2 regions of the Pseudomonas deceptionensis genome follow, and region 1 is predicted to be linked to the other one. Evidence: predicted binding sites of a transcription regulator. Region 1 holds the regulator's gene; the other holds the start of a gene.
The links. The regulator FliA, encoded in region 1, starts transcription of late flagellar genes. The targets are predictions, from matches to a motif close to CTAAAGTTTNNNNNNNNNNNGCCGNTAA.
Positions count from the first base shown of each region.

Region 2: the regulator FliA is predicted to act here: its motif matches at 2,366-2,393, upstream of BLW11_RS02625 (methyl-accepting chemotaxis protein).

Region 1 is NZ_FNUD01000002.1:4,250,494-4,255,417, forward strand. Features, by position in the region: gene BLW11_RS19645 (chemotaxis protein CheA) at 1-1,150, opposite strand, end outside; gene BLW11_RS19650 (protein phosphatase CheZ) at 1,213-2,001, opposite strand; gene BLW11_RS19655 (chemotaxis response regulator CheY) at 2,022-2,393, opposite strand; gene fliA (RNA polymerase sigma factor FliA) at 2,602-3,342, opposite strand; gene fleN (flagellar synthesis regulator FleN) at 3,342-4,169, opposite strand; gene flhF (flagellar biosynthesis GTPase FlhF) at 4,289-4,924, opposite strand, start outside.
Region 2 is NZ_FNUD01000002.1:618,482-623,405, reverse strand. Features, by position in the region: gene BLW11_RS02630 (amino acid ABC transporter ATP-binding protein) at 1-625, shown strand, start outside; gene BLW11_RS02625 (methyl-accepting chemotaxis protein) at 744-2,312, opposite strand; gene BLW11_RS02620 (16S rRNA (uracil(1498)-N(3))-methyltransferase) at 2,466-3,176, opposite strand; gene tatC (twin-arginine translocase subunit TatC) at 3,173-3,970, opposite strand; gene tatB (Sec-independent protein translocase protein TatB) at 3,975-4,382, opposite strand; gene BLW11_RS02605 (twin-arginine translocase TatA/TatE family subunit) at 4,393-4,671, opposite strand; gene BLW11_RS02600 (phosphoribosyl-ATP diphosphatase) at 4,694-4,924, opposite strand, start outside.

The sequences.
Region 1 (4,924 bases):
CCACGTCGAGGTTGGACAGGGCCTTGGCCATATCTTCGTCATGACTGTTCAGGCCCAGGCGCACCAGACGGTTACGCACCAGCACCAGCTCGCCGACCATGTTCATGATGTCGTCAAGCCGGGCGGTGTCTACCCGCACAGTGGTTTCAGCCTCGGAGGCGACCGGCTTTTCCGAAGGAGCAGAAGCGGCCCGGGGCGCAGCCGCACGCACCGCAGCCGGTTTGGCCGCTGCCGGAGCCGGAGCCGGTGCAGCCACTACCGCTGCACTGTCGGCACTGAACTTGCCCTTGCCATGCAGCTCATCGAGCAGGGCTTCAAATTCGTGGTCGCTGATCAGCGCGGGATCACCGACAGCTTCAGCGGCCGTGGCCTGGGGTTCAACAGGCGCCGCTGCTTCCAGCGCGCCAGCATTGAAAGAGCCCTTGCCATGCAACTGGTCAAGCAAGGCTTCGAATTCGTCGTCGGTGATGTCGTTACTGACCTCGGCCGGTACAGCGGGCTCCTTTTCGGGCGTGGCGGCAACCACCGCAGCATCCGCCGAAAACTGGCCCTTGCCGTGCAACTGGTCGAGCAGCAACTCAAACTCGGCATCGCTGATTTCGTCGCTGGCCGTAACCTCCCCCGGTGTCACCGGATCAGGCTCGGCCGCAGCCGCCTTGACCGCATCGAGCGAGTCGAGCAACTGTTCGAACTCGCTGTCGGTGATATCGGTTACCGGGGCTGCTGCCACTGGCACAGGCGCAACGGCCACTTGGGCAGAGGCAGGCTCCGCCAGGCGTGCCAGCGCCGCCAGCAGCTCAGGCGTTGCCGCCGTGATCGGGCAGCGCTCGCGCACTTCGCTGAACATGCCGTTGACCGCATCGAGGGCCTCAAGCACCACATCCATCAGCTCCGCGTCGACGCCGCGTTCACCCTTGCGCAGGATGTCGAAGACGTTTTCGGCGATGTGACAGCACTCCACCAACTCATGGAGCTGCAGGAAGCCGGCGCCCCCTTTTACAGTGTGAAAACCGCGAAAAATTGCATTGAGCAGATCCGCATCATCCGGTCGGCTTTCCAGCTCGACCAGCTGTTCGGACAGCAGCTCTAGAATCTCGCCGGCTTCAACCAGGAAATCCTGAAGGATTTCTTCATCGGCGCCGAAGCTCATGTACGTGCTCCTTGAAATAGGGCTTCGACGCCAGGCAACAGCGCCCGCACGTCCATGAAGTCCTAAAAACCTAAACTGGACAGCAAATCGTCTACATCATCCTGACCGGATACGACGTCATTACGTGTATCGGCATGAATCTGCGGACCTTCACCCTTGGTCTGGCTTTTTTGCGATTTATTTTCGGCACGCATCGCATCACGGTCGTGTTCGATCCCTGCAAAGCGATCCACCTGGCTGGCCATCAACACCAACTTGAGCAGATTGCTTTCGACTTCGGTCACCAATTGCGTTACCCGCTTGATCACCTGACCGGTGAGGTCCTGGTAATCCTGGGCCAGCAAGATGTCAGTGAGGTTTGCAGACACGGTGTTGTTCTGCGTTTCGCTACGCGTCAAAAAACTGTCGACTCGACGCGCCAGCTCGCGAAATTCCTCGGCACCGACTTCACGACGCATGAAGCGCCCCCAGTCCGTGCTCAGGGCTTTGGCTTCCTGAGCCATTCCGTTGACCAGCGGCGTGCTGTGCTCCACCAGGTCCATGGTGCGGTTGGCGGCGGCTTCCGTCAGCTTCACAACATAGGCCAAACGTTCGGTGGCATCCGTGATCTGCGACACTTCTTCTGCTTGCGGCATGCTCGGGTCAATATGGAAATTGACAATCGCACTGTGCAGTTCACGGGTCAGCTTGCCGACTTCGCGGTACAACCCGCGATCACGGGTCTGGTTGAGTTCGTGAATCAGCTGCACTGCATCGCCAAACTGGCCTCTTTCAAGGCTTTCGACCAATTCGTGAGCATGTTTTTTCAGGGTCGATTCAAAATCGCCCTGCGTAGCTTCTTGATGCTCCATAGCGCCCCCAAGGCAACCGATCAACCGATGCGATCAAAGATCTTTTCGATTTTGTCTTTGAGTGCAATAGCGGTGAACGGCTTGACCACATAACCGTTAACACCGGCCTGGGCCGCTTCGATAATCTGCTCGCGCTTGGCTTCAGCCGTCACCATCAGTACCGGCAAATGCTTGAGTTTTTCGTCTGCACGCACGTGACGCAACAGCTCGATACCGGTCATGCCCGGCATGTTCCAGTCAGTCACCAAAAAGTCGATATGCCCCAGATTGAGGATCGGCAGCGCCGTAGTGCCGTCATCCGCCTCGACCGTGTTGGTGAAACCAAGGTCACGCAACAGGTTTTTAATGATCCGCCGCATCGTTGAAAAATCATCAACGATGAGGATTTTCATGTTCTTGTCCAATTCGACCTCCAAGCAGTCTTAAACGCGCCCAGCACCTGAGCACGCCATTCAATCAAGTTCGGTAAATATTCAAAACCGCGAACCCTGTAGCCGCTGCCGAAGGCTGCGACGGGTTGCGCAGAAACCCCGCCTTTGAACAGGCAACGAAGGTTATGCGGCCCTTATCGCAGCCGGCGCCGGCGGCTACAGAAGGTGGTTAGTGCGCTCGCCACTGACTCAGGCGTGCGCGCAATCGTGCGGCGCACTGGCTGTGCAGCTGGCTGACCCGGGATTCACTGACCCCCAGCACTTCACCGATTTCCTTGAGGTTCAGCTCCTCGTCGTAGTACAGCGCCAACACCAGCCGCTCACGCTCGGGCAGGTGCGCAATCGCATCGGCCAGGGCGGCCTGGAAGCGTTCGTCTTCCAGGTCCCGCGAAGGCTCCGGGTGAGCACTTGCGCCATCCTCATGCAGCCCTTCGTGTTCGCCGTCCTGCAACAGATCGTCAAAACTGAACAGGCGGCTGCCCAGGGTGTCATTCAAAATGGCGTAATAATCATCAAGGCTTAACTGGAGTTCGGCCGCAACTTCGTGATCTTTAGCGTCACTACCGGTTTTTGCTTCAATTACCCGAATTGCATCGCTGACCATGCGTGTATTGCGGTGAACCGAACGCGGAGCCCAGTCGCCCTTACGCACCTCATCAAGCATCGCGCCACGGATACGAATGCCGGCATAGGTCTCGAAACTCGCCCCCTTACTCGCGTCGTATTTGCCCGACACTTCGAGCAGGCCGATCATCCCGGCCTGGATCAAGTCATCCACCTGCACACTGGCCGGCAAACGCGCCAGCAGGTGATACGCAATGCGTTTGACCAAGGGGGCATAACGCTCGATCAGCTCGTACTGGCTGTCACGCGATGCCTTGCTGTACATGCGATAGCCACTGGCTGTCATTAAAAGCGCCCCCCTGCTTGCTGCACCAGACGCTCGACAAAGAACTCCAGGTGCCCCCGGGGGTTTGCAGGCAGTGGCCAGGTGTCCACCTTCTGGGCGATGGCCTTGAAGGCCAGCGAGCATTTGGAGCGCGGGAACGCTTCATAGACGGCGCGCTGCTTCTGTACAGCCTTGCGTACGCATTCGTCGTAGGGGACGGCGCCCACGTACTGCAGGGCCACGTCCAGAAAACGGTCGGTGACCTTGGTCAGCTTGGCGAACAAGTTGCGACCTTCCTGCGGGCTTTGGGCCATGTTGGCGAGCACGCGAAAACGGTTCATCCCGTAATCGCGGTTCAGCAGCTTGATCAGCGCGTAGGCATCGGTGATCGAGGTCGGTTCGTCGCACACCACCAGCAGCACTTCCTGGGCGGCGCGCACAAAGCTGACCACTGACTCGCCGATCCCGGCGGCGGTGTCGATCACCAGCACGTCCAGGTTATCGCCCAGGTCGCTGAACGCCTGAATCAAGCCGGCATGTTGCGCCGGGCTCAGGTGCACCATGCTCTGGGTGCCCGAGGCCGCCGGCACGATACGAATCCCGCCTGGGCCCTGGAGCAATACGTCGCGCAGCTCGCAACGCCCCTCGACCACATCGGCCAGGGTGAATTTCGGGGTCAGGCCCAGCAGGACGTCTACATTCGCCAACCCGAGATCCGCGTCCATCAACAAGACGCGCCTGCCCAACTCGGCCAATGCGATAGACAAGTTGACTGAAACGTTAGTTTTACCGACGCCACCCTTGCCGCCGGTCACTGCGATCACCTGTACGGGATGCATGCTGCCCATGATCTTTCTTTACCTTGTCTTACTTAGACGCGGCTACATACGTTGGCTGCGCGTTCCCCACCGGAACAAAATCTTCAGACCATCTGATGTAGGTACATTGCAACGTAATCGTGACTACCTCAGCCAACCCGCTTGGGAGGGCTGTGATAGATATCAGCGAACATATCGGCCATGGCTTCTTCGCTGGGTTCTTCCTGCATTTGCACACTCACTGCACGGCTCACCAACTGGTGGCGCCGCGGCAGGTGGAGATCGTCCGGGATACGCGGGCCGTCCGTCAGGTAAGCCACCGGCAACGCGTTACTGATCGCCAGGCTCAATACCTCCCCCAGGCTCGCCGTTTCATCCAGCTTGGTCAGGATGCAACCGGCCAGCCCGCAACGCTTGTAACTGAGGTAGGCCGCCGTCAGAACCTGTTTCTGACTGGTGGTGGCCAATACCAGATAATTGCGCGCCTTGATCCCGCGCCCGGCCAGGCTTTCAAGCTGCAGGCGCAACGCCGGGTCGCTGGCTTGCAGGCCGGCGGTATCCACCAGCACCACACGCTTGCGCACCAGCGGTTCGAGGGTCTGGCCCAACGACTGGCCCGGGGCCACGTGGGTCACCGGCACATTGAGAATCCGGCCCAGGGTTTTGAGTTGCTCCTGGGCACCAATGCGAAAGCTGTCCATGCTCACCAACGCGATATTCTGCGCACCGTACTTGAGCACATAACGCGCCGCCAGCTTGGCCAGCGTGGTGGTTTTACCCATCCC
Region 2 (4,924 bases), 3.6 Mb from region 1:
CGGCCCGTCGGGCTCGGGCAAGTCGACCTTTCTGCGCTGCCTCAATGGCCTGGAAGACTTCGACTCCGGCTCTGTCAGCATTGACGGTCTGGACCTGGCCAACCCCAAAACCGACGTCAATGCCTATCGGCGTGAAGTCGGCATGGTGTTCCAGCATTTCAACCTGTTCCCGCACATGACCGTGCTCGAAAACCTGTGCCTGGCGCAGAAGGTCGTGCGCAAGCGTGGCAAGGCCGAGCGCGAAGCCAAGGCCCGTGCGCTGCTGGAGAAGGTCGGTATCGGGCAGAAGGCCAATGAGTTCCCGTCACGCCTCTCGGGCGGTCAGCAACAGCGCGTGGCGATTGCCCGTGCGCTGGCGATGGAACCCAAGGTGATGTTGTTTGACGAACCCACCTCGGCGCTGGACCCGGAGATGGTCGGCGAAGTACTGGACGTCATGAAGACCCTGGCCCGCGAAGGCATGACCATGGTCTGTGTGACCCACGAAATGGGCTTTGCCCGCGAAGTGGCGAACCGCGTGTTGTTCTTTGACCATGGCAAGTTGCTGGAAGACTCCAACCCGCAAGACTTCTTCAACTCGCCCAAAGACCTGCGCGCCCAGGCGTTTTTGCGGCAGGTGCTTTAAAAGCGCCCTAACCCTCTCCCGGAGGGAGAGGGGGCTGACCGCATGCGATCTCAAGAACACCACCCGCCAGCTCCCTCTCCCTTTGGGAGAGGGTTGGGGGTGAGGGGCTTTTGACTCTTTAAACCTTGAACCGCCCAACCAATGCTTGAAGATGCGTACCCAGACGCGCCAGCTCAATGCTGGACGCGGCAGTCTCTTCGCTGGCCGCGGCGGTTTGCTCGGACACATCACGCACATTCAACACACTGCGGTTGATCTCATCGGCCACAGCACTTTGCTGCTCGGCCGCGGCCGCGATCTGCTGGTTCATGCCCTGAATCGTCGACACCGTGCGGGTGATATTGCCCAGAGACTCGCCTGCGCGACGGGTCAGCTCAACGCTGTTGTCGGTCAGGGCGCGGCTGCTGTCCATGCTGCTCGACACTTGCTGGGTGCCACTTTGCAGGCCCGCAATCAGCTCTTCGATCTCCTCGGTGGATTTTTGCGTGCGCTGCGCCAGGCTGCGCACCTCGTCCGCGACCACCGCAAACCCGCGACCGGCTTCACCGGCCCGCGCAGCCTCGATGGCCGCGTTGAGGGCCAGCAGGTTGGTTTGCTGGGCGACGGACTTGATCACGTCCAGCACGCTGCCAATCTTGTCGCTTTCACGCTTGAGATGGCCCATGGCCTCGGTGGAGTGACCAACTTCGATCGCCAACTTCTCTATCTGGGAGATGGCTTCGGCGACCACTTTGTCGCCTTCGCGGGCCTGCTGGTCGGCAGCGACTGCAGCTTCGCTGGCCTCTTCGGCATTGCGAGCCACTTCCTGAACCGTCGCAGCCATTTCATGCATGGCGGTGGCGACCTGATCGGTTTCGACCTTCTGGTTGTTGACCCCGGCGCTGGTCTGCTCGGTCACCGCCGAGAGCTCTTCGGCCGCGCTGGCGATTTGTGTCACGCCGTCGCTGATGCCGCTAATCAACTCGCGCAGACCGGTGGTCATCCGTTGAATGGCTTGCTGTAGCTGGCCCAGTTCGTCGCGGCGGTTGGTCGGGTGGTCATGGGTCAGGTCGCCGGATGCGATCTGCTCAACGGTTTTCAGCGTGCGCTGCAGCGGGATCACAATCTGGCGGGTAATGACCCAGGCGGCAATGAAGCCCAGTACCAGCGCCAGCAGCGCACAACCGATCAGCAGGTTGGTGGCTTGCTGGCTTTCGGTGTTGCGTTTGGCTGTTTGCAGCGCCGAAAGCTTTTGGCTCTGCTCGATCAGGACATTGCCCTGCTGGTGCATGCGCTCAACGGCCTGGTCACCGGGCCGGGAGCCCTGAATGAGGTCAGCGAAGGCGCGCTTGTACTCAGTCACGGCGTTGAGTTGCTGCTCGACCAGGGTCAGGTCTTCGGGAGCTACCAGCTGTGCATGTGAGAGCTCCAGCGCGTTGTCCAGTTCGGTCAACTGGTGGGTGACGTCGGCAAGGGTGTTTTCCCCGGGCTGGCGCTCATATTCCAGGCGGGCAATGCGCAGGTCTTTGGTCAGCCCGATGATTTTCGAGATGTTGGCCAGCTTGTCACCCCGGTCGATCACGGACACCAGGCCATTCCAGCCGGTGGCGGTGATCAATAAGGTCAACACGAGTACCAGGCCGAAGCCCAGGCTGAGTTTACGTTTGACGCTTATGTTGCCGAGCAGTTGGGCCAACTGACGGTACATGGTGATACTCCTTTACTGACCGAGACTCGTGACAGTCTTTCTGGGTTGTAAGGGCATCGGCGCGCAGGGAGATAACTGAAGGGCAGAGGTTGAATGTGTGACCGAGGTCAAATGTCAGTAGCCGCTGCTGCAGCGGCCACTGATTCTGGAGGGCTAGAACAGGCGTGCGAGCAGAGCGGTAACGGCGGTTTCGACCCGCAGGATGCGCGCACCCAGTTGCACCGGTTGCAGACCTGTCTTGGCCAGCAAGTCGATTTCGTAAGGGATCCAGCCACCTTCCGGGCCGATGGCCAGGGTGACCGCCTCGTCCAGCCCGCGCGGGCAGGCCGGGTAATCACCCGGATGGCCAACCAGACCCAGCGTGCCTTCGACCAGTGCCGGCAGTCGGTCTTCTACAAAGGGCTTGAAGCGCTTTTCGATAATGATCTCGGGCAAGACGCTGTCACGTGATTGCTCAAGGCCAAGAATCAGTTGCTCACGAATGGCTTCGGGCTCCAGAAACGGGGTCTGCCAGAAGCTTTTTTCAACCCGGTAACTGTTGACCAGGATGACCTTGGGCACGCCCATCGAGGCCACGGTTTGCAGCACCCGACGCAGCATTTTCGGGCGCGGCAGGGCCAGCAACAGGGTCAGGGGCAGTTTGGCCGGGGGCGGCTGGTCAAGGCTGTGGATAACCAGTTCGGCTTCCTTAGCCTCAAGGCGCACCAGCTCGGCGCTGCCCATCAATCCGCCAATCCGGCCGACGCGCAGGCTGTCGCCGACAGCGGCACGGTGAACTTCCTGCATGTGAGTCAGGCGCCGATCGCGCAGGATCACACGGTCGGCGGCAATGAAATCAGCCTCTTCGAGGAGCAGCAGGTTCACGCTTGTGGCGCTGGCGGTTGGGCGTCGTTGTCTGCCGGTTGTTCGTCCGGGTCTTCACCGCGCTTGTTTTTGCTGATCAGGCTGCCAAACAGGATGCCGATTTCAAACAGCATCCACATCGGGATCGCCAGCAAGGTTTGCGAGAAGATGTCCGGCGGGGTCAGGATCATGCCAACCACGAAGCAGCCGATGATCACGTACGGGCGGATCTTGCGCAGGTATTTGACGTCGACGATGCCGATCCATACCAGCAGCACCACGGCCACCGGGATTTCAAAGGCCACGCCAAAGGCAAAAAACAGGGTCATGACGAAATCAAGGTAGCTGCTGATGTCGGTCATCATCGCTACGCCTTCGGGGGTGGCGGCGGCGAAGAACTTGAACACCAGCGGGAACACCAGGAAGTAGGCGAACGCCATGCCGGCATAAAACAGGAAGATGCTGGAGACCAGCAATGGCACGGCGATGCGCTTTTCGTGCTTGTACAGGCCGGGTGCGATAAAGCCCCAGATCTGGTGCAGGATCACCGGGATCGCAATAAACAGCGAAACCATCATGGTCAGCTTGAGCGGCGTGAGGAACGGCGAGGCCACGTCGGTTGCGATCATCGTCGCGCCCACCGGCAGGTATTCACGCAACGGCGTGGAGACCAGGGTGTAGATCTGCTGCGTGAAGGCGAACAACCCGGCAAAGATGATGAAAATCGCCGCGATGCAGCGCAGCAGGCGGGTGCGCAGCTCGGTCAGGTGCGAAACCAGCGGCATTGGCTGGTCGTGTTCAGGCTTATCGCTCATGCGCTTAAGGGGCTCGCGGTGGCAGGGTAGGGTCGTGTGGCGCTGCCGGTTGAGGCGCAGGGTCGGACGCGGTTTTGCTCAGGCTCACGGGCGCGGGGCTCGCTGGCTCGACAGGCGCTGTGCTGACGGGAGGCTCGGTCGGCGTTAATGGCTTCACGGCGTCCTGCAGCGGAGCCAGAATCTTCTTGGCTTCCTCTTCCATCGACAGAATGTGTTCGTTGTGCAGCTGCCGACGAATTTCGTCGGCGCCGATTTCACGTTCAACTTCCTGTTTGATCGCATTGAAACTGCGTTTCAGGCGCCCGATCCACAGGCCCGCCGTGCGCGCGGCACCCGGCAGGCGCTCGGGGCCGAGCACCAGCAGGGCCACCAGGCCAACGAGCAGCAGTTCACTGAAGCTGATACCGAACATTAGTTTTGGCTCACACGTCTTTGCGGGTCGGCTCTTCGACTTTCTGCGCCTGCACGTCAATGGTGTGCGGCTCGTTCAGGGTCGAAGTGGTGTGTGGCTGCGGCGCGGCAGTTGGCTGCGCAGGCGGAACCACAGGCTCGGCAGGCTTTTCGTCATCGTTCATGGCTTTGCGAAAGCCCTTGATCGATTCGCCGACATCAGTGCCCAGGTTTTTAAGTTTTTTGGTGCCGAAGACGAGGACTACGACTACCAGAATGACGATCCAGTGTTTCCAGTCAAAAATGCCCATGATGTGTTCCTTGCAAAGTGATTTAGGCGGACGGCCGCGAGGCTTTTTCTACGTGGCCGGAGGTGCCGATACGACGCTCCAGTTCATCCAGTACGGCCTGAGGATGCTGCCCCAGCTGGGCCAGCATGATCATGCTGTGGAACCAGAGGTCGGCCGTTTCGTAGATCACATCGCTGCAATCACCGCTGATGGCGGCATCTTTGGCGGCGATGATGGTTTCAATCGACTCTTCGCCGACTTTTTCCAGAATCTT